One region of the Oribacterium sp. FC2011 genome, then DNA from elsewhere that is predicted to be linked to it. Evidence: predicted binding sites of a transcription regulator. Region 1 holds the regulator's gene; each other region holds the start of a gene.

Region 1 (5,747 bases):
ATCAGCCTTAAGCTTCTGAAGAATCATCGCTGAAATCTCCTGAGGAGTATAGTCCTTACCGTCAATGCTTACCTTATAGTCTGAACCCATATGTCTCTTGATAGAAGCGATGGTTCTGTCAGCATTGGTTACAGCCTGACGCTTTGCCGGCTCACCTACAAGTCTCTCACCATTCTTTGTAAATGCCACAACTGAAGGTGTTGTTCTGAGACCCTCTGCATTTGCGATAACAGTAGGCTTTCCACCTTCCATAACTGCTACACAGCTGTTTGTTGTACCTAAATCAATTCCAATTATCTTTCCCATATTGTTCTCCTTTTCTATCTATTAAAAAACTTGATTTCTTTATAATTTTATAACGGCGGAACTCTTTGCTCCTGCCGAGTGTTACTGAAACATGATTTCTAAGGCTTTACTATTTTTTCACCTTAACCATGCTGTGTCTGATAACCTGATCTTTGTAAGTGTATCCCTTCTGAAGATCCTGTGTGACTGTATCCTCTTCCACGTCGCTTTCTGTATCTGTCATAACTGCGTTGTGGAGGTTCGGATCGAATTTCTCACCCTCAGCCTTGATGGCCTTAACCTGAAGATCCTCAAACAGTTTTTCAATCTGTTTGTAGATGCCCTGAACACCCTTCGTGAAAGCATCCTCTTCATCTTCCTTCTCAACAGTTCCGAGAGCTCTTTCAAAATTGTCAACCACCGGAAGAAGCTTCTCAATTACTTCTCTTGCACCGAAGTCAAAATTCTGAATCTTCTCTTTCTCAGTACGCTTGCGGAAATTGTCAAACTCTGCATAAAGCCTTGTGTATTTATCCTTAAGATCGGCTATTTCTGCCTCGTACTTTTCCTTGAGTTTTACGGTTTCGTCATCCTCAGCCGCATTCTCATCATCTTTAGCCTCTGCTTCATCATTTTCTGAAGCTTCGGCATTTTCAGAGTCTTCCGCTGCTTCCTTGTTTTCCTGAGACTCCTCCATGGTTTCTTCAACCTTTTCTTCTTTTATCTCTTCTGTACCCTGTTCTTCGGAAGACTTCTTTAATTCTTCGTCCTTCAAGATAACCTCCTGTACTTAATCCGTGTCGGATCTTTATAATTTAAGCTGCATTGCAGCCTTTTTAACCTTAGCTACTGAAATGCCTGATCCATCTCACTCTGAAGCTTACTGAGTATCTCCAGTACCTTTTCATAGTCCATACGCTTTGGTCCTATGACACCTATGGTTCCCTTTAGTCCGTTTCCAAGCTCGTAATTGGCTGTTATCACCGAACAGTCGGACATGTTCTGAAGCGGAGACTCTTCTCCGATGTAAACCTGTATAGGCTTTTTCCCGTCAGCATGAGCCTCAGTTTCCTTCACAAGAGAAGCAAGTTCGTCCTTTGTTTCGAATGCACTTATAAGCTTTGATGCATTATCGGAATCCACAAGCTCCGGATACTTGAAAATGTTGGTTGCTCCGGAAGTATATATCTGACTCTCTCCGAGATTGATATCCAGCATATTGAGAATGCTGTCAACTATGGCTTTTACAGTACCCTTATAGCTTGTCCTTGCAAGAAGCTGTCCGATACGGCCTTCGGTGATATCCTCAACGCTCAGTCCGTTAAGCACATCATTGAGTAGCATGTTAATGCTCAGGACTCTGTTGAAATCAAGCTCCTCAGCGCCGTCCAAAACCACAGATGAGGTCTTTACGATATTTCCCTGCATCATGATGACAAGAAGAAGTCTCCTTGCATCCACAAGAGAAGTCTGGATAAACTTGATCTTGTTGGTTCTGATAGAGGGTCCTGTAACCACCGCTGCGTATTTGGTATTCTCCGCAAGGTTTCTGACAAGTGTTTTTAATGTTGTCTCCAGACGATCCACCTTTTCAAACATCTCGGTTTTTACATCGTCAATCTCATGCTTATGGTTTTCCATGAGCTGGTCAACATAAAATCTGTAGCCCTTGTCACTGGGGATACGGCCTGCCGAAGTATGAGGCTGAACTATATACCCCATCTCCTCCAGATCACTCATTTCATTTCTGATGGTGGCAGAGCTGAGATTCAAACCTGAATACTTACTGATGGTTCGTGAACCAACCGGTTCTCCGGTCTCAAGGTAATTTTTGATTATCGTGGTAAGGATAACAACCTTACGTTGATCCAGTTCCATCTCTCCGCCTCCTTCTGATTTTTGTTAGCACTCAAAATATTGGAGTGCTAACATCTGAAATTTATAATACTCGCCTTGTAAATCTATGTCAAGAACTTTAGCGAAAAGCAATTGTGAATAAAGAATGAACTAAAAAAAAGAAGCATCTTAGAAAGATGCTTCTTTACTGGTTTTAGTTTAATCGAGGTCATCAACCCATCTTCCAACTAAAGTATTATATCCTTATTACACCGGCACTGCCAGATACACATCTGCGTACTGCCAGCCTCTGTCGGTAACACCGGCAGCCTCTGCATAGGTATCATAGTAAACATCTATGAGATTACCCTTAACTGCTCCGCCGATATCTTCTACTGTGTAAACAGTGTCATTTATAAATACCTTTGTTCCCATAGGGATAACGCCGAGATCTGCGGCGATTGTATGATTGGCCGTTGTATATGCTCCCGAATAGGTAACTCCTGCGCCATAATATCCCGTGAGTTTGAAATTGCCGATCATATTTCCACGCTTGTAATGCGTAGTTTCCTCAGTAACAACACTTCCTACTTTCGTGACCGGTGAACTTGCTGACTGTTTAGCCGCGGCCTCAAGAGCCTTTATATGCTCTGCAAGCTGCTGTTCGGCAATCATTTCAGCCTCTATCTCTGCATCCATTTCAGAATCCGAAGTCTGAATAAGTTCATAACCCGTAACCAGGGATTCATCGCTCCATTCTGTACCTGTGGGGGCTGTAGCAGCCGCCAAAGCAGAAGTTGAAACCAACGCGGTAATAAAAAACGTTGCCGCAGCTGTTTTTAGCCCTGCCATCTTCATATAATTGTTCCTCCTATGGTTATCCTTACTTAAGCTGCAGTAAAATGCACTGCCGCAGAGTGGTCATTGCTGCCTGATCAAACCAGCATACCTCTCCGTAATAAGGAATCACAATCGCCTTAAAACCAGGCGATTTTTCTACGATTTTGCAACATACGACGCTATGACCTTAATACAGCTTCAAAAAACGGTCAACTAAAATTTTTCTAAAGTTTTTTACGAAAAATAAAAGCAAAGTGGTGAATTTTACACCGTTAACAGAAGTTCCACCGCCATTCTGTCTGTCAGATTTCCGCTTTTTATGGACTCATCATATTCCAGGCATCTGCTTATATAATCCTCGATACTTTCAAGTGAATAGTGCTTAGCCTGGTTCTGAAGTTTGCCCAGGATCCAGGGAGAAACATTAACATATTTGGCAGCTTCCTGCCCGTTCATGCCCTTTGTTACCGACTCTTTAGTAAGAAGCAATTGGTTAAAATTTCTCCTCATAAGACTCAGTATCTTCATGGGTGCTTCCTGAAGTGTCAGCAGATCTCCGTAATACTGCATCGCCTTCTCAGTATTTCCGAGACTCATCTCTGTGATCATGTCGAAGACTCTGTCTTCAACATTCTGGGAACAGATAGTCTCCACATCCTGATCCTCTATCACGTCACGGTCTCCCGTATATGCGATCAGCTTTTCGAGCTCTGAAGCGATATTATCCATACTGTTTCCTGTTTTACCGAGGATTAGCTCCATGGTTGAATTTCTGATCTTTTTTCCGGCATTTGTGAGATATCGGGCTGCCCATCTTCCAAGCTGGGCATGATCCTGAAATCCAAGTTCACAGTCAAAACCGTTTTTCTGTATTATCTTGTATAGCTTTCCTCTTTTATCGACTTCTTTCTCGATGAACATAAGGTGAGCAGTTTCAGGAAAATGCTCAATATCATCAAGATATTTCAAAAGCTTCTCAGGCGGAGCCTTTTTGAACCACTGGCTGTCACTTACTATCACAAGTCTCCCGTTATTATCCCCGAAAGTAAAAGGAATGGTATTTAAAATGTCTATCAGTTCATCCACATCCGGCGCGCCATCAAAGAAGTTATATGCCATTCCATCTTCTCCTCCGAAGGCTTTACGGAAAGCTTTTTTATAGGAAAGCTTCAGAAATTCCTCCTCACCGTAAAGAAGATAATAGGGCTTGAAATCTCCGCTTTTAAGGTCAGTTCCAAGCTGCTGATAATCATTTTCGTTTTCTTTTTTCTTGTATGCCATATATACCCCGATGAATCATGATTTTCATAAATCTTATAAAAGTATATCTCCCGCTTATGACTTAACACAAGCGGGAGATTGCCAAAATATATTATGTTGACTTATTTGAAGCTTACAGAATTGAGGATCTTGTCACCCATGGTTCCGTCGCTGAGATCCACTCTTACTATACCGATAGATACAGCATGAGTATCATCAAGTTGGGCAAGGTACTCTGTCCATTCATAACCTATGTTCTTGTAGGTGCGTCCCTTAAAGGTCTTTCCACCGATTTCACGGTCATCGATGTCCTTGTAGTTCTCGAATTTCTCCTTATAGGTATCAAACTTATCCAGGTTTTCTTCAACTTTAAACTGGATAAATCCTGCTCCGAAAGAGTTAATGTCTTCGTTCTCTACAAGATGCGCCTTCTTTTCATCATAAGCCCATCCTGAGTCAGGAATCTGCATGCCGACCTTAACAATGTCATCCTTATTTCCCCATGGAGTAATCTCTATGGTGAAGTCCTTCATCTTGGCATTGGCAGTTGCTGCTTTATCTGCATCACTTGCCTCAGCCTTAACTGCATCAAGATACTTTGCTTCTGCATCTGATCCGCTGAAACCGCTGGTGTTAAAGCTGCTTACACGATAAACACCGGGCTCCTTCGCAGCATCCTTCTCATCAAAATTAACATAGATAAAGTGATTTGAGTCATCCTTGGAAATCCACTTATAGTAACGCTTGTTGCGCTGCATGTGGTCTGAATACTCTTCCTTGTCAAACTCACCCTCTACTCCGAAATGATCTGCCAGATCTTCATAAGTAAGATTGAAAACATCCTTTGCAACCTTATTGAGCCATACATAGCCCTTCTGAAGATCTTCTTCGCTTACCAAACCGTCTCCGGAAGCAACTCCGTCAGGAACCTTCTTTCCGGAATCTGCGGCTGCTTCTGTTTCGGAAGCATTATCCTTCGCTTCTGTTGTTTCCTTAGCTTCCTCGGTCTCGTCTTTACTCTCGGATGCCTCTGTTGCAGCAGTCTCTGCAGGAGTTGATCCGTCATCACGCACCATGGTGTAATGAGCCACATCCTGCATATCAAGCTTCAATGTATCGCCCTCAAGCACATATGGATACTTTGTGGTGCCGTAAACGGTGATCTCACCAGGTTCCCATGTTATATCCAGAAGGCTGTGGAAAAGATTGAATTTTCCTGTTCCGTCCTTATAGAGTTCCAGATAGGTATCTCCCATACCTGCTTCTACAAGCATCTCATGAGTTACGGGATGGCCGCCTGCTTCGTACTCATAGATTATAAATTTACCTACATCAGCGCTGTCTGCCTCGGCCTTTTTCTCAGCCTCTGTTGCCGCTTCTGTAGCTGCCTCTGTTTCTGCTTTTTTCCCGGTTTCTTTTTCCTTAGATGCCTCGGTTGCTGCAGCCTTTGTCTCTGCCGCTGTTGTTGCTGCTGTTTCGGCTTCCTTCGAACCGCCGCCACAAGCCACAAGCATTGACATGGATCC
Region 2 (5,747 bases), on a different contig from region 1:
GAACGGCTTCTGTGAGCTGGCCGCCTTCTTCATAGCCTATATAGCCGGGGGCTGCGCCGATGAGTCGTGAAACGGAATATTTCTCCATGTACTCGGACATATCGATTCGAACCATGGCATTTTCGTCGTCAAAGAGGTTCTGGGCCAATGCTTTCGCAAGCTCTGTCTTACCTACGCCTGTAGGTCCCATAAAGAGGAAGGAACCTATGGGTCTTCCCGGATCCTTTATGCCGGCCTTTGAACGCTGGATGGCTTCAACTACCTTTTCAACGGCTTCATCCTGACCGACGAGTCTCTTATGGATCTCATCATCAAGGTGAAGTACCTTGCTTCTTTCGGATTCATTAAGCTTTGATACAGGGATTCCTGTCCAGCGGCTTACGATCTTTCCGATTTCTTCTTCAGTTACTGTTTCCTGAAGGAGAGCCTTGTCCTCATTGTGAACGCTGTTCTCTGCATCTGAAAGCTGTTTTTCAACCTGTGCCAGATCCTGATACTTAAGCATTGAGGCTTTTTCATAATTGCCTGCCTGCATAAGCTTTTCGATTTCTTTACGTATCTGATCTCTCTTTTCACGGAGCTGCTGGAGGTTTCCGACGGAGTTTTTCTCATTTTCCCACTGGGCGGATTTTGCATCAAATTCTTCCTGGAGTTCGGCAAGTTCTTTTTCTATCTCCTGAACTCTTTCCTTTGAAAGCTTGTCATCTTCCTTTTTAAGTGAGCTTTGTTCCATCTTAAGCTGGGTGATATGGCTCTTCATGGCAGCCATTTCTTCAGGCATTGACTCCATCTGGGTCTTTACCATGGAGCAGGCTTCATCCACAAGGTCAATGGCTTTATCCGGAAGGAATCTGTCGGAGATATATCTGTCGGAAAGCATTGCTGCCGCCACCAGGGCATTGTCCGTAATTGATACTCCATGATATCTTTCATAGCTGTCCTGGATACCTCTTAAAATATAGATAGTATCCTCTACAGTCGGCTCGTCTATCATTACAGGCTGGAAACGTCTCTCGAGGGCTGCATCCTTTTCAATATATTTATGATACTCATTAAGGGTTGTGGCACCGATACAGTGGAGCTCACCTCTTGCAAGCATAGGCTTCAGGAGGTTTCCGGCGTCCATGGCACCATCGGTCTTTCCGGCTCCTACTATGGTGTGAAGCTCATCGATGAACATGAGTATCTGTCCATCGGACTTCTTAACCTCATCCAGAACAGCCTTCAATCTCTCCTCAAACTCGCCTCTGTACTTTGCACCTGCCACAAGGGATCCCATGTTAAGGGCAAATATCTTCTTATCCTTAAGGCTCTCGGGTACTTCTCCGGCAGCTATCCTCTGGGCAAGGCCTTCAACAACGGCGGTTTTACCTACACCGGGCTCACCGATGAGAACTGGATTGTTCTTGGTCTTTCTGCTGAGGATACGGATAATGTTTCTGATCTCTTCATCTCGTCCGATTATGGGGTCAAGCTTCTGATCCTTTGCACTCTGGACCATTTCATAACCGTATTTATTTAAGGTATCATAGGTGCTCTCCGGGTTGTCTGTGGTCACTCTCTGATTTCCTCTTACTTCCGAAAGGGCCTTTAAGAACTTATCCTTTGTGATGTCATATTCCTTAAGGAGCTTCTTAACTGTAGGATCGGCTTCTTTTATTATGGACAGGAAAATGTGCTCTACAGAAACATAATCGTCTCCCATGGACTTCATATGGTCTTCAGCTCTTGTAAGGGCGAGATTGGCAGCCTGTGACATATACATCTGACCGCTTCCTCCCGATACCTTTGGAAGCTTTGATATCTCAGTTTCCAGAGATGCTTTGAAACCATCTATGGAAATTCCCATCTTTTTCAGAAGCTGGGCGATGAGGCTCTCATCAACAGTTATGAGGCTGTACAGAAGATGTATCTGCTCCACATACTGGTTTCCGTATTCGGTAATGATATCCTGACACTTATTTATTGCTTCAACTGATTTCTGGGTAAACTTGTTAATATTCATAATCTCCTCCTCTATATAAACCTTTCGGTTTGCTATTACTTTTTAAATTCATGAGAAACGTTCCGGCCTGCCCCGGATACCCACAATACAGTATTTCCGTTGCGTTTCTCTTTTATAGTAATGATTATATCTCGATTGTTAGCACTTTCAAGTGGTGAGTGCTAATTTTAGACTTTTTTTAGGAAGTTTATAAACTGTTTGTTTTGTGCATTTTCACCATAGATTTTACTTTTTATACATTTGCCTGCTTTTTTCAGGAATTTATGAGGCTTTCTTTTTTCACTATTTTGCTCCGTTTTTCAAGAACACGTAGTCTCTTTTCAGACCTTGTCATAATTTAGACTATAGGAATATCTGAAGATCGGTCATATACTGAGCACACAAATTCATACGGAGGCAACATGACAGTATCTCATCTGGTCCTTTCGCTGTTCCTTTATGGTTCAGCTCTCACCGATCTATATGACCGGCGCATACCAAACGCTTTTACAGGTATGCATCTTTTACTCGGATCGTTTCTTAATTTCCGATGTATCTCTTTTCCGGGTATGACAGGTTCCCTAAACCTCTTATACTCCCTTTCATTTCTTCTGACCTTTCTCATCTCAACTCTGATCCTGTCCGTTCTCACCGCTATGACCAATGCAGGCGCAGGAGACGCCAAACTTATCGCTCTTATCATCTCATGGACCGGTTTTTACGAAGGTCTTCATTTATTACTACCGGGTCTCATCCTAGCTCTTGCATTTATTCTGATCAGCAAAGCTGAAACAGTCTTCGCATCTTCAAGAAGTAAAAAAGTAAACATTACCCCTAAATGCTTTTTTATCCCCACAAAGATCTCTAAAGCTTTACATCACCCCTACAAACAAAAGCTAAAGTTTCTCTTTCCGGAGCTTAAGTGCCTTCTTATAGATTTCAGAATTTTTGAAATCTGCCTGAGACTCCCGGAAAGAGGTACTCTTCCCCTCGCGATCCCTGTTTTTCTCGGTGCAATTCCGGGACTGATCACTACTTCACTCCGGAGTCCTTTGTGAGCTTAGGAGGGAACATTCTAAAGATAAGGAGTTTTTATGCATCATATTCTTGCTTTCTTTGATGAAGATAAAACCTACTGTGACAGGTTCAGAAAATTTGCTTCCAACCATCAGAACTGTCCGTTTACGGTTTACTCTTTCGATAATTACCATGATCTCGTGAATTTTTCCCAGGATCACCCCATAGAATTGCTTGTTGGAAGCGAAGCCAAAAGATACAATTCCGGAATTTCCCGGACTAATGCTTATAGCGGATCTGCTTTCACAGGCCAATCGGAGTGTTCGGGAGATTCTTATGACAGGAAGTATTCATTTGAACCGGTCAGATCTCAGGTTTCGGAACCCGACCTTTTATATCAGATTCCTGCAAAATCCATCATTAAGCTTTCTGAGACACCTGTTGAAGCCGGGAATGCTGATGGACAGCGTAATGACCCTGCCGGAAAGTACCGTATATATAAGTATCAGTCCGGCGAAAACATTCTCCGTGAGATCATGACCATCTACGGGCAGAAAAATCAAGATTCCAAAAGGGAGTACTCAGGCCGCCGATCAAAACTTTACCTTATATACAGTCCTGTAGGACGTTCCGGGAAAACCCGTTTTGCCCTTGCCCTTACAAAGGTCTTACAGAAGGATATGAAACCACTGTATGTGACTCTTGAAGAAGTTTCTTCTCAAAAGACGCCGGATGAAGACATTATGTGCCGGGGTACATTGTCAGAAGCCATGTACTTTTATAAAGAGGGAAAACTTACGGGCAGCCGTCTTCAGGAGCTCATCGTTCATGATAAACAGATGGACTCCATCCTTCCTGTAAGGACTCCGGAGGATATAACTACTCTTAGTCCCCAGGAAATAGCCGGTTTCATCGAACACTTAAGGACTGTCTCCGAAAGGGATGCCATCATCCTGGATACCGACAGCATTTTAAGCCGCGTTGAGGGGATGCTGCCCCTTTGCGACTGGACCTTTATGCCGGTAACAGACGACATTAAAGCTAACAGCAAGATAACTCAGCTGGAAAACTATCTCTCAAAAAACCTGGCTCCGGAAGCATTAAGCCACATATCAAAAATTGTGGTTCCGGAAACGGATCAGTACGTATCTTATGTCGATGCCATGGAGAATCCCTCAGACCCCCTCCTTAATTTCGCAAAAGCTGTAGTACAGAATTATATATATGAATAAATATGAACACTTTAAATGAAATAAAAAAAGAACTAAAACAGGAGATCCTTTCTGATCTCAAAAACGAGCAGAATCTTCAGGATGAAGAGCTCTACGGAAGGATCGATGAACTTTTACTGTCACGAAATGACATCAGCCTCAAAAACAGACTCTATCTCCGTTCTGCTATCTTCAACAGCTTCCGTCGTCTGGATGTTCTTTCCGAGCTGCTGGATGATCCCACCATAACAGAGATCATGATAAATTCCCACAAGGAAATCTTTATCGAACGTTTCGGTCATCAGGAAAAGTGGAACAGAAGCTTTGAATCCGAGGATCAGCTTGAAGAAGTCATTCAGTCTATAGTTAGTAAGGTTAACCGTACCGTTAATACTTCCAATCCCATCGTAGACGCCCGTCTTTCCGACGGTTCCAGAGTCCACGTGGTTCTCCCGCCCATAGCATTAAAGGGGCCTACTCTTACCATTCGTAAATTCCCGGAGCCCATCACCATGGATAAGCTCATAAGCTATAAATCCCTGTCGGAAGAAGCGGCAGCCTTTGTTAAGGATCTTACCAGAGCAGGCTACAACATCTTCATTTCCGGCGGTACCAACAGCGGGAAGACCACCTTCCTTAATGCTTTAAGCCAGTACATACCGGCTGAGGAAAGAGTCATCACTATCGAGGATTCCGCGGAGCTCCAGATCCGGAATGTGCATAATCTGGTTTCCATGGAAACCAGAAATGCAAATTCCGAAGGTGAAGGACAGGTGAGCATGGCGGACCTTATAAAGGCGTCCCTTCGAATGTCTCCAAACCGTATCATCGTTGGTGAGGTCAGAGGCGGAGAGGCACTGGATATGCTCAACGCCATGAACACCGGTCATGATGGGTCCATAAGTACGGGCCATGCAAATTCTGCAAAAGACATGCTGAAACGTATGGAGGTTATGATACTTCAGGCAGCGGATCTGCCTCTTCCCGCAATAAGGAATATGATCGCTTCTGCCATAGATGTAGTCATTCACCTGGGCAGGACAAATGACCGGAAAAGACGTGTTTTAGAAATATCGGAGGTACTTGGAGTTGAAAACGGAGAGATCGTCCTTAACCCGCTTTATAAGTTCGATGGTGAAAAGCTTCAGAAGCTTTCGGCCCTTAAACAAACAGACAAACTCATTAATAAATTACAATGATTACTATTTCACCGTACCGGAATATCTCCGGCATGTTCTTACAGCTGTGGCAGCTGATGCACTGGTGAGCTATACATTTTACCAGAGTAAGCCGGTGTTTCTGGCAGCACTGCCCGTATGTCTCATTTACCCTTTTCTTATCAAAAAAACTCTGGTGGAAAAAAGACGTGAGCAGCTGCTGGAACAGTTCAAAGAGGCTTTATCCACGTTGTCCTCATTCCTTAGTGCAGGTTACTCAACGGAAAATGCTTTCAGGGTCTCGGTTCCCGAGCTTAAGCACATGTTTTCTGAGGATGCGCTCATAGTGAGGGAATTTGAACACTTCACCAAGGGCAT
Region 3 (5,747 bases), on a different contig from region 1:
TTATTCTGCCAAATCTCTGTTCAACCTGGTTCATCATGATACTGAGAAATTACTTTCAGAATGCCATACCGGATTCCCTCATAGAAGCAGCGGAGCTGGACGGAGCCGGTCATTTTCAGATATTCAGACTCATAGTGACACCCGTGGCGAAGCCTGTCATCATGACAGTTGCCCTGTTCCAGACCTTCAACTATTGGAACAGCTGGTATCCATCGCTTTTGTATCTTGACAGTAATCACACAGAGCTTTATCCACTCCAGTATGTTCTTGTAAATATGGATCGAAGCATTCAGACTCTCGTCAGAGATACCCAGTATCTTTCGGGAATGAATGCCTATACTCCGCCAACCATCACCATCAGGATGGTCATGGTAGTGGTGGTTATACTTCCGGTGATGCTGATACTTCCGTTCTTCCAACAGTTTTTGAAGCGAGGAATGACAGTCGGAGCCATAAAGGGCTGATATGGACAGGCGTGATTTTCATCATTATCAGTGCCGAAAAGCATGGGTTCATATAGGAGCCAATTAGATTGGCATCTGAATGTCAGAAATAAACGGCGAAAAACATGAGCTTAAATAGGAGATTGGTATGCTGCGTAAATTTATAAATATAATAGTGGCTGTATTTTTTGCGATATCGCTTTCTGTTTTTATGCTTACAGGCTGCGAAGCCACAAGAAAAAACGATGACAGCATTGTCCTTCGATGGGTTACCTACCAGGCCTCTGATGTTCCTCTCGACATAAAAGAAGTGGTGGAGGCTGCCAATGCCGTGTCTAAGGAGAAGATAGGAGTTACAGTAAAGCTTGAATTTCAGCCCTCGGATAAACTTAATCTGATGATGGCCTCCGGGGAATATTATGACATGGTCTTTACCTCTTCATGGGTAAATCCGTTTGATAAAGGAGCTACAGCCGGGCTTTATCGTGACGTAACGGATTTAGTGAAGACTGAGACACCTGCACTATATGATTACGTTGATCCCTTCTGGGATGCCGGAACGGTTAACGGGAGAATATATGGGATTCCGCTTCTTAAGGATATGGGTGCCGAAGAAATGTTCCGCATAAATTCCGATTATTTTGAAGGAAAGAAGGGGATGACCATCCCGGAAAGAATGAATTTTGAGGATATAGAACCCTTCCTTAAGGCTTACAAGGAGGACTTTCCGGGCAGGTATCCCCTGGATATGACCAGGGGCGGGGTGCCGGGATATATGAATTCTGTGGAGAGGGTAGTCCAGACTCTGGTGGTACTGCCTTTTGGCGAAGGTCATGAAGCCTCAAATGTGATCCCGTTTTACGAGTGCGATCAGCTGATGGACAGATTCAGGCTCTTACACAAGTGGTATAAGGCGGGGTACATTCATCCCGATGCCGCAACCATAGAATCAACGACCTCGGATAAATCCATTCCGGTTCGTTTCGGAGTTGCCTGGAAAGGATATCAGGGCTTCTCTAATCCCGAGAACTGGGGATTTAATGTCAAAACCTCAATCTATGAAGGTCCGTTTTTATCCCGCTCCAGCGAGCAGGGTGCCATGATCGGTATATGTGCAGCCTGTGATGACGAGCATACAAAAGCATGCCTTAAGTATCTTGAACTGCTCAGCACAGACAAAAGGTTCAGGGATATATTGGCTTACGGTATAGAAGGCAAGCATTTTGAATATCTGGAAAACGGTACCGTCCTTCGAACCGATACAGGACTCAGCAGATACAATACTGCCCTTTATCAGACCGGAGCTTCAGCTGCTGCTTCCGTGGAATCTGTCAGCAGGACTTTTCTGGCAGACCCGGATCAGTGGAAGGGCGTATTTGAGGAATACAAAACAGACGGTATATACAGTGCCATCAATGGCTTTGCCTATGATCAGGCCCGAAAGGAAGATATCATTGCCGCTTTGAATGCAATCTACAGTGACTATAAGACAGAGCTCATCACCGGTACAAGCGATCCTGATGAGGTACTTCCGGTGATGAAAAAGCGAATGGAAGAGGCAGGTATGAAGGAACTGGTGGAGGATGTAAGGCAGCAGCTGGAGGAGTGGAAAAAACTTAATCATGAATAAAGCTTCTGTAAAGAAAGAAATAGGCTACTCAAAAAAGAAGAATCGTGACCTGACGCTTATGGCTCTTCCGGCCATAATATGGTTCATCTGCTTTTGCTATATTCCCCTGTTCGGAATATGCTTTGCGTTTAAAAGGTTCACACCGATACCCGGGGAATCGCTATTTAAGAATCTGTTTATAAACAGTGAATGGACGGGACTTGATAATTTCTCCTTTCTGCTCAGGTCATCGGACATACCCGGGATAATGTTTAACACGCTTTTTTACAACATTATCTTTATAATACTCGACATAGTTATACCTGTTTTTCTGGCGATTTTTCTTACGGAGTTACACAGCGAAAAACTAAAGGGAAGCATTCAGATGGTTATGGTTCTTCCGTACTTTCTGTCCTGGGTTATAGTCGGATATCTGGTATATGCATTTCTTGCCACGGATGAGGGAACTGTAAATCATATCCTCGGCTTTTTCGGCAAAACGGCTGTCCAGTGGTATCAGACTCCAAAGTGCTGGAGATTGTTTCTGATTATTCTCGGAGTATGGAAGTCTGCAGGCTACAGCATGATCATTTATCTCTGTGCCATTACTTCCATCGACAGGACCCTGTATGAGAGTGCGGATCTTGACGGAGCCACCTTTATGCAAAAGGTGCACTATATCACTTTACCGCATCTCACTCCGACCATATGTACCATCTTTATATTGAGTGTCGGGAATATACTTAATTCGGATTTTGGACTTTTCTATCAGGTGCCCATGGACTCCGGCTCCCTGCAGGGAGTCACACAGACCCTGGACGTATATGTCTATAAGGCTCTCATGCAGCAGGCAAACTTCAGCTTTTCCGCAGCAGCATCGTTTTTACAGAGCCTGGTAGGTTTTGTACTCCTGATGGTGACCAATAACATCATCGCTGCCATAGACAGGGACAGCAGTCTGATGTAACCAGGATTCAGTGAAGGGACAGAGCCGGAGGGCATCCATTGGAATGCGTTGAGCTGAGTCGAGAAAAATCAAAATCTGACCCCTTAGAACCACTTGGTCCCATTTTCCTTAGCCCCCTCGCCAAGTCAGAGTTGTTATAAAAAGAACTCTGACATTGGCGAGGGCCTAGTGGTTCTTAGGGGTCAGAATTTAGATTTTTCCGACGAAGCGACTCTCATTCCAATGGATGCCCTCCGGCTCTGTCCCTTCGAGGAATGTGAAATAACTGTGAAATCTGTAAATTGTTAGCACTCGATGCTTGACGTTGCTAATAATGCGTTTTATAATACGATTTGTTGCTAGAGAAAAAGTCTTTTTAGACATAAAAACAGAAATCCGGTTAGCTTTGATGTGGATTTTTGTAAAAATCTTATATCCCGTTCTAGCCGGACAAGTTAATAAATTAGGAGGTCAATCAAATGAAGTTAGTTCCATTATTTGACAGAGTAGTTCTTGAGAAAGAAAAGATGGAAGAGACCACAGCAAGCGGTATCGTTCTTCCCGGACAGAATGACAAGGAGAAGCCAGGTCAGGCAGTTGTTGTTGCAGTAGGTCCCGGCGGAGTTGTTGACGGAAAAGAGATCACAATGCAGGTTAAGGTTGGCGATCACGTTCTTTTCTCAAAGTATGCGGGTTCAGAGGTTGAGATCGACGGAACCAAGTACACAGTTGTTAAGCAGAACGACATTCTTGCAGTTGTAGAGAAGTAAGATTACTGTGAGGCAAAAGCATTTGCCTGAGTTATCGAAAGATTAATACAGATTTCCCGCCGCGATTTCGAAAAAGTAACGGCGGAGAGCTTGAGGAGGAATTCAAAATGGCAAAGGAAATTAAGTACGGCGTTGAGGCCAGAAAGGCACTTGAGGCCGGCGTTGATCAGGTTGCAAATACAGTTAAGGTAACACTCGGACCTAAGGGCAGAAACGTAGTTCTTGATAAGAGCTATGGCGCACCGCTTATCACAAACGACGGTGTTTCCATCGCTAAGGAGATCGAGCTTAAGGATGCATATGAGAATATGGGTGCCCAGCTCGTTCGTGAGGTTGCATCAAAGACCAATGATGTTGCCGGTGACGGAACAACAACTGCTACAGTTCTTGCACAGGCTATCGTTAAGGAGGGTATGAAGAACCTCGAGGCAGGTGCTAACCCTATCATCCTTCGTAAGGGTATCCACAAGGCAGTTAAGGCTGCAGTAGAGTCAATCAAGGCTCAGTCTTCAAAGGTTAAGGGCAAGGATCAGATTGCTAAGGTTGCCGGAATTTCAGCAGGCGACGAGCATGTCGGTGAGATGGTTGCCGATGCTATGGAGAAGGTTTCCAAGGACGGTGTTATCACTGTTGAGGAATCAAAGACCATGCTTACAGAGCTTGATGTAGTTGAAGGTATGGAGTTCGACAGAGGATATATCTCAGCTTATATGTGCTCAGATATGGATAAGATGGAAGCAAACCTTGACGATCCTTACATCCTTATCACAGACAAGAAGATTTCAAACATCCAGGATATCCTTCCCGTACTCGAGAACATCGTAAAGAGCGGCGCTAAGCTCCTTATCATCGCTGAGGATGTTGAGGGTGAGGCTCTTACAACTCTTATTGTTAATAAACTTCGCGGAACCTTCAATGTAGTTGCTGTCAAGGCTCCGGGCTATGGCGACAGACGTAAGGAAATGCTTCAGGATATCGCTATCCTTACAGGCGGACAGGTTATCTCTTCAGATCTCGGTCTCGAGCTTAAGGATACAACTATGGAGCAGCTTGGCCGTGCTAAGTCCGTTAAGGTTTCCAAGGAGAAGACAACTATCGTTGACGGTGAAGGTCAGAAGTCTGACATCGAGTCACGTATCGCTGAGATCAAGCAGCAGATTTCTACAACCACATCTGATTTTGACAGAGAGAAGCTTCAGGAGAGACTTGCAAAGCTTTCAGGCGGCGTAGCTGTTATCAGAGTCGGTGCAGCAACTGAGACAGAGATGAAGGAAGCCAAGCTCCGTATGGAGGACGCTCTCAATGCTACACGTGCAGCAGTTGAAGAGGGTGTTATCGCAGGCGGCGGATCAGCTTACATTCATGCTCAGAAGTCTGTTGAGAAGGTTGTTGAGGAGCTTGACGGAGATGAGAAGACAGGTGCAAAGATCATTCTTAAGGCACTTGAGGCACCTCTTTATACAATCGCTTCCAATGCAGGTCTTGAGGGTGCAGTTATCGTAAACAAGGTTAAGGAGACTCCGGACGGACAGGGCTTCGATGCTCTTCACGAGGAGTATGTAGATATGCTTGAGGCCGGAATCCTCGATCCTGCCAAGGTTACAAGAACAGCTCTTCAGAACGCAGCTTCTGTAGCTTCAACACTCCTTACAACTGAGGCGGTTGTAGCTGACATTAAAGAGCCTGTAGCTCCTGCAATGCCAAACCCGGGTATGGGCGGAATGATGTAATATAAGTGAAAGCCTGAACTTTCAAACTTATTGAATCGAAGAAGGGTATTCTTTGAATTGCACCATTAGTGTAAATTTCGTATAATTAAGCTCGAACTGTGTTAAAGCAGTTCGGGCTTTTTTAGGGTAAAACAGATTGACATCTGTATATCGGAAATAAGCAGCGAAAATCTGTGTTTATAAATGAGAGGAGCGGTAATTATATGGACGATTATGTAGAGCACATGGTGAAAAGAAATGACCCTGTAT
Region 4 (5,747 bases), on a different contig from region 1:
CATAGATTCCCCAGACGAAGGCTTTTATGCCCGTTGCATGACTGAGACCGCTTAGACTAAAGTTTATGATACACTCAAAAAGATAGTACCACCAGAATTCGCTTCTTCTGGCTCTTCCATTGAAATCTTTATAATTTGTGAGAACTGACCTGATTGCTTCTGTAAAAGACATTTCTTTTCTCCTAATGTTGTTTCCTATTCCAACATCAAAGTGCTATTTCGGGATACCAATGATCGTACGTGGTTCCGTTTACTTCGTATCTGATAAGATATTTCCATCCGCCGGGAGTATCTTTTCTGTCGGTAACATGTCCTGTTACGACTGTAACAACACCTTCATCATTTGCAAATTTAATGTTTACCTGGTCGCCTATCTCATACTTTGGACCGGATATGTCACTATTTCCGCCTGTTACAGTTGCCATCATCTCATCACTAAGTTCGATGTTCTTGTTATCTGACATTTTGATTTCCTCCTTCATAGAACTCGTTTTTTATCGCTCTTAAGAATCTTCCGTTGATTCTTTTATTCCGCTTGTTGATGATTTGACTTTACTATGGCAAGGCAATGTTTACAATGATTTCTGCCTATTCGGTCGTTTTTAATGTCTATTCGGTCATTTATCTATCAGCTTTCCTCGTTCTGTACTTCTTTATTGAAATCCGTTATCAGCTTCTTAAGCTGTGAATTCATATCAACGCCTGCCCTATCGCATGACGCAGAGAATTCATCCATTAGATCTCTTTTGATCTTAATATTTCTGTATTCACTTGCTTCTTTATTTTTCTCATCTCTTCTCTTGAGTATTTCCCATGTGACAACCGTAGCAGTTGTTGTAACTATCGTTCTAAATATATCCATGATATTCATCCTTTCGTTCCTTGTATTGTTAGCAGATTGATAATTTGAGGAGATTGGAATCTCCTTTTTCAAGTAACATGAAAAGTTGTTCTACTCTTCTATGCTGGCGCTTTCTCTGAGCTTTTGCTTCATGACGGGCATATTTCTTACTTGAGAACCTGAAATTCTTCTCGCCACGCTCCATGGCAGCTTTATACCTGTCATGCTCATATATGTAGTTGAGATAACCACTGATAGTATGGCTAGATTGTGCATCGACTTGCCTGTGATAGGGTTCGTTCTCCGGATGATTAAAATCCACAGGCGCTGAAACGGTATTTCTATGGTAAAGCACTATATCCTCAAATCTTTTTGAATATACAAGTTTCCAGCAGCCAATCTCTGTTTTTACATACAAAACACCATCTATGAACTTGAAATCCATCTTTTTGTTTTTTCTATAGTACTCGATGGTGTTTTGCTCTGTTCTGTAATGGTATGACATTGAATTACAACATTTACAGATGCGGTATCTTCTTATCTGAGCATCTTCCTTGGCTAAAGACATACGGTTCTTTGGGGACATCATTTTTACATAGTGACAATTCGGCTTGTGGTAAATCCTGCTGTCAGCATCCATGCTTAAGACTCTTTCGGTTTTCATAGGAATCCTTTCCTGCCAGTTGGCAAATTGTGTAAACGACGCTGAGTAATGTGTGATTACTCTTTCAATGATTAAAGTCTACATCATGGCAGGTTGAAAAAAATGCACATAAATATAGAACGAATGTTTGCGGTATTAGAAAAAAACCGATCTATCATTGGAACTAAAAATCCTTCACCTAAACCAGAATTCTGTTTTAGGTGAAGGATTTTTGGGCTTTTCAGGCACAAAAACGCGCCAAAATGGTTAAAAATAGTACTTAGGTGCAGATTAAAGGGACACAGAGTGTACCGGTTCGAAAGTCAAGGACTTCTTTAAAACAATTTTCAAGTAGACCTATTACGGAGCCTTTAACAATTGTTAGAAATGATAGTCTTATATAGTGCTTCAGCTAATGCCTCATGCCCCTCCGGAGCCAAATGTAAAGAATCTTCCCTTGAGGGTTCTGCGTAGTCTGAAGCTTTCAGGAAAATACAATCCTTGTCTTCGGCTATCTTTTTATAGTACTTGGGGAAGCTTCGGGAGCTTTCTATAGCATCTTCATCGTACTTTTCGCTGAATGGAGATGATTTTATCCCTTCGCCTATTTCCGGTGGAGATACCAAAATGATTTTTGAGATAAAACCCTGTTTATCAGCGGTAAACTCCCTGATGATATCAACAAGCTTTCCGGCACCCTCTGCTATCTCTTTAACTGATACATTGAAACAATTTTTAAGATCATTAGTCCCGAGCATAAGTATAACTATGTCTATCGGCTTATGTGTATTAAGGCAGGGCCTCAGATATGGAAGCCCGTTTTTCCAAGGCTCTGTTGGATCATCGAAAGCAGTTGTTCTTCCGTTACAGCCCTCTTCTATCACCTTGTATTCTTGTCCGAGTAATTGCTGTAATCGCCCTGTCCATCGGATATCGGAAGGATATCTTAGCCCACTGCGAGGGTCAAATCCATAGGTATTTGAATCTCCGTAGCATAATACTGTCTTCATTTTAAAGCCTCCATTAGTCTGTAATAATTAGCCACCGCCCACGACCTTTGACAATCTAATTAATTGTAGAATTCTACATATTTTGGGATTTTGATTATTCTCCGGCACTGAGCACATAGGTCGGATTTTTCGTAGAATACTTGATTCGTATCTTATTTCCCTGCTGAAGTGCATGAGGCTGGGGACCAAGCTTTGCTTCTACAGTTTCACCCTTTTGATTCTGATACTTGACGTAATAGGTATAGGTGTATTCTTTTTCTTTGTAGTTATCACTCTCCTTATCTTCGTTGATACTGGAGTGTTCTTCTACACGCGATACAACCGCCTCGGTTTCAATTCCATTCTTGCTTATATCCTCATCGCGTTTCATGGATACAATTGCCCATATAATAAATCCAAAAACTATAATTCCTACAAGAAAAGCCATTTCTAATCCTCCTATAAACTGTTTTTTATACTTTCAAATCTAACTTGCATATATATATATATATATGATCCTTAGGCAAACTGCCATGTCTTCTCAAGAGTATCGACGAAAACAAACCTTTGGTCACCGTACGGATTCCCGTCTCTATAAGTTGAAAAGTTATCGAGACTAAGGAGATTACCTTCCTGAATAGCCGAAATTACCGGAGTGTGTCCGACCACCTGAAGATAATCCTTATCATATAATCTCATGGCACCACCCTGTGGTCTTGCCCATAAGGGACTGTTATCTTTCCATAGATCTTCTTTTCGCAAGGAGTTAATTTTGGATATCATGGAATCCATATCCTGTTCTCCATATCCGAAATGCTGGATCACGAAACTCTCCGTGAGTCCTCCGTGACAAAATAGTGTTTTGTCAAACCTATGGATATATTCTACATGACCAGGTTTCATCACTTTTCTTAGGTTCTCTATCCCATCTACCACAGTGTCTCTTGCTAGAAATGAGAATCCTGTTTCCATGGCATACCATAGATAGCTGACGTCATGATTACCGTAGCACCAATATGTTTCCGGGTGCTCTTTTACAAAGTCAATTGCGACATCAAAGGTTTCCTTATAAAGGGCAATGTTCTGTCCCTTTCCCCAATCATCTACAAGGTCTCCCAAAAGAACAATGGCATCATATTGATTTTTAGATAAGATTTCCGATGCTTTTTCAAACATCCAGGGTTTTAGGTGTATATCGGGTATTACAAATATTTTACTCATATATTTTTTATTAATTATTAGCAGAAGACTATAGACGTCTTTAATATTATACGCACAAATGCGACAATCCGCTAATAAACTTGACATTATTGCAAAGAAAAGAATGCATCCTGACGAGAAAGAAAAATTTACCACTTTTGCGGACTTCAGTACTATAGTGGAACGAGTCAGAGAAAGCGAGCACGGATACATTTCCTCGATATTCCATGTCTTGCATAAGGATGGGTACTATAAACCGGAAGAGATTGTAGTGATGCCGATCCCGGGATCCGGAAGTAAAGAGTTCCTGTTTTGCGTAAAGATGTATTGCGAAATGTGATAAAGCAGAAAACACAAAATGTTCACAGATATTATTAGCACTCTCTATTGACGAGTGCTAATAATAGTGATATAACATAATCAGAACAAAGGAACAGAGAAGATCAGAGCTGATCCAAACCCTCCTTCCCTTGCTCAGAAACATAAAATGTTATTGAGTAAAGGAGGTATCATTATGTTAGTACCGAGTATTTTTGGAGAAAACCTGTTTGATGATTGGTTCGATGCTGATTTTCCACAGTGGCCTGAATTCAGGGATCTGGATAGGGCAGAAAGAAGGCTTTACGGCAGGCATGCGGACAGGCTGATGAAGACAGATGTCCATGAGCATGACGATCATTATGAAGTAGATATTGATCTGCCTGGATTCAAAAAAGAAGAAATCAAATTGGAACTGAATAATGGTTATCTGACGGTTGGTGCTTCCAAAGAGCACGATCAGACAAATAACGGTAAAGCAATCCTCAAGGAGCGGTATTCCGGTTCGATGAGCAGAAGCTTTTATATTGGAGAGGGAATAAAAGAGGAAGATGTACATGCGAAGTTCGAACATGGCGTCCTGCATCTGGAACTTCCGAAAGAAAAAGCACCGGAGGTACCGGAAAAGAAACTGATTCAGATCGAAGGATAAATACAGAAGTCTAATATTTATGGAGGTGTCAAACCATCTGGCGAGACGCCTCTTTTTTTGAGAAAAATGTTATCGCCTTTATTCAGTTATTTACCTTTCGTGTTAAAGAAGGCTCTTTGCTGTCTTACTTTTGCTGCTCAATAGTGCAAATATAAAAGAACATGATATGTTCCTACAAACGCCTATCTGCTAAAAATGGCCAAAAAACCGTTGATATGTTCCTGAAGGGCATCGGACGAACAGAAAAACCGTAGATATGTTTCTGAAGCCGATCGGACGAACGGACAGAGGGTAGTTGATATGTTTCCGCAAACGGGCATGTACTATGTGACAGCAAAATCGTTTCCTCGTGCCAGTAGGAATGTTCACAACTCAGTTGCTGGAGTTTTTCAGGAATCATAGAAATGTTTTGAAATACACAGTAAAGATCGGCGGAGCCCTGATGATACTGATGGGTGCCATGATGTTTACGGGAATCTTCATTTCTTTTTCTCCTTATTACTTGGCTTTTACAAAGCAATTATGATTGAGGATTCTTGGTATAATCTTTCTTTAAGGCTCCTCTGTGAGAGTTCGGATTATTTTTTGATACATTCCTTCCCCACAATTCTTTAAAAAGAATTCGTAGTGGCATGTGAGGATATCTTTCTGCCCGATCTTTCGCCATCGGCCATTTATCTTCTGCTGAGATTCAACTGACAGCGTAATCATCGGTGTGTATCCAGTGTCATCCCCGTCGAAAATATGGAGAATATTCCTTTTGTTATCGGAGAACTCGACTTCCATCACATTGTTGTCATGTGTTCCGTTTTCTACCTGTTCTTTAAGGTAAAATAAAGGTTCTAGATTTTTCTTGATTATCATTCATCGCCTCTTTAAATTTCTTTCATATTAATTATGGGAATATTTTTTCTCTGATTTGTATTTTTCTCAAACATTTTGAGAAATATTTTTCTCATAATAAAAGTGGCTAACTCTCATGACTTAGTCACGAGAGTTAGCCACTATGCTTCAAATATTATTTGAACAATTCTTCTCCAGTGATGACTGATTGCAATTCGCTTGAATACTCGTTTTCTACAATGCCGTAATTGGTGATCAAAG

What was found. Region 1 encodes HrcA, which represses chaperone genes, less so after heat shock. Its sites were predicted from a motif close to TGTTAGCACTCNNNNNNNNNGAGTGCTAACA; they were not measured.
Region 2: a site for HrcA is predicted at 2,142-2,172, ahead of clpB (ATP-dependent chaperone ClpB). Genes of this name have one in related genera too.
Region 3: a site for HrcA is predicted at 3,302-3,332, ahead of T357_RS0110910 (co-chaperone GroES). Genes of this name have one in related genera too.
Region 4: a site for HrcA is predicted at 4,046-4,076, ahead of T357_RS0116195 (Hsp20/alpha crystallin family protein). Genes of this name have one in related genera too.

What each region holds. Positions count from the first base shown of each region.
Region 1 covers NZ_JNJM01000002.1:286,668-292,414, reverse strand. Annotated here, with positions in the region: gene dnaK (molecular chaperone DnaK) at 1-306, opposite strand, end outside; gene grpE (nucleotide exchange factor GrpE) at 416-1,060, opposite strand; gene hrcA (heat-inducible transcriptional repressor HrcA) at 1,132-2,163, opposite strand; gene T357_RS19890 (3D domain-containing protein) at 2,389-2,979, opposite strand; gene holA (DNA polymerase III subunit delta) at 3,226-4,242, opposite strand; gene T357_RS0102665 (hypothetical protein) at 4,344-5,747, opposite strand, start outside.
Region 2 covers NZ_JNJM01000011.1:27,758-33,504, reverse strand. Annotated here, with positions in the region: gene clpB (ATP-dependent chaperone ClpB) at 1-2,005, opposite strand, end outside; gene T357_RS0110215 (prepilin peptidase) at 2,407-3,042, shown strand; gene T357_RS0110210 (P-loop NTPase family protein) at 3,079-4,233, shown strand; gene T357_RS0110205 (TadA family conjugal transfer-associated ATPase) at 4,236-5,411, shown strand; gene T357_RS0110200 (type II secretion system F family protein) at 5,476-5,747, shown strand, end outside.
Region 3 covers NZ_JNJM01000012.1:32,011-37,757, reverse strand. Annotated here, with positions in the region: gene T357_RS0110925 (carbohydrate ABC transporter permease) at 1-464, shown strand, start outside; gene T357_RS0110920 (ABC transporter substrate-binding protein) at 592-2,073, shown strand; gene T357_RS0110915 (ABC transporter permease) at 2,066-3,019, shown strand; gene T357_RS0110910 (co-chaperone GroES) at 3,478-3,768, shown strand; gene groL (chaperonin GroEL) at 3,876-5,498, shown strand; gene T357_RS0110900 (hypothetical protein) at 5,702-5,747, shown strand, end outside.
Region 4 covers NZ_JNJM01000027.1:28,680-34,426, forward strand. Annotated here, with positions in the region: gene T357_RS0116155 (DUF805 domain-containing protein) at 1-172, opposite strand, end outside; gene T357_RS0116160 (hypothetical protein) at 207-464, opposite strand; gene T357_RS0116165 (hypothetical protein) at 629-862, opposite strand; gene T357_RS0116170 (hypothetical protein) at 891-1,505, opposite strand; gene T357_RS0116175 (SGNH/GDSL hydrolase family protein) at 1,856-2,494, opposite strand; gene T357_RS0116180 (DUF3592 domain-containing protein) at 2,589-2,921, opposite strand; gene T357_RS0116185 (metallophosphoesterase family protein) at 2,993-3,694, opposite strand; gene T357_RS21515 (hypothetical protein) at 3,798-4,013, shown strand; gene T357_RS0116195 (Hsp20/alpha crystallin family protein) at 4,188-4,643, shown strand; gene T357_RS0116205 (hypothetical protein) at 5,196-5,507, opposite strand; partial or broken gene T357_RS21520 (AAA family ATPase) at 5,662-5,747, opposite strand, start outside.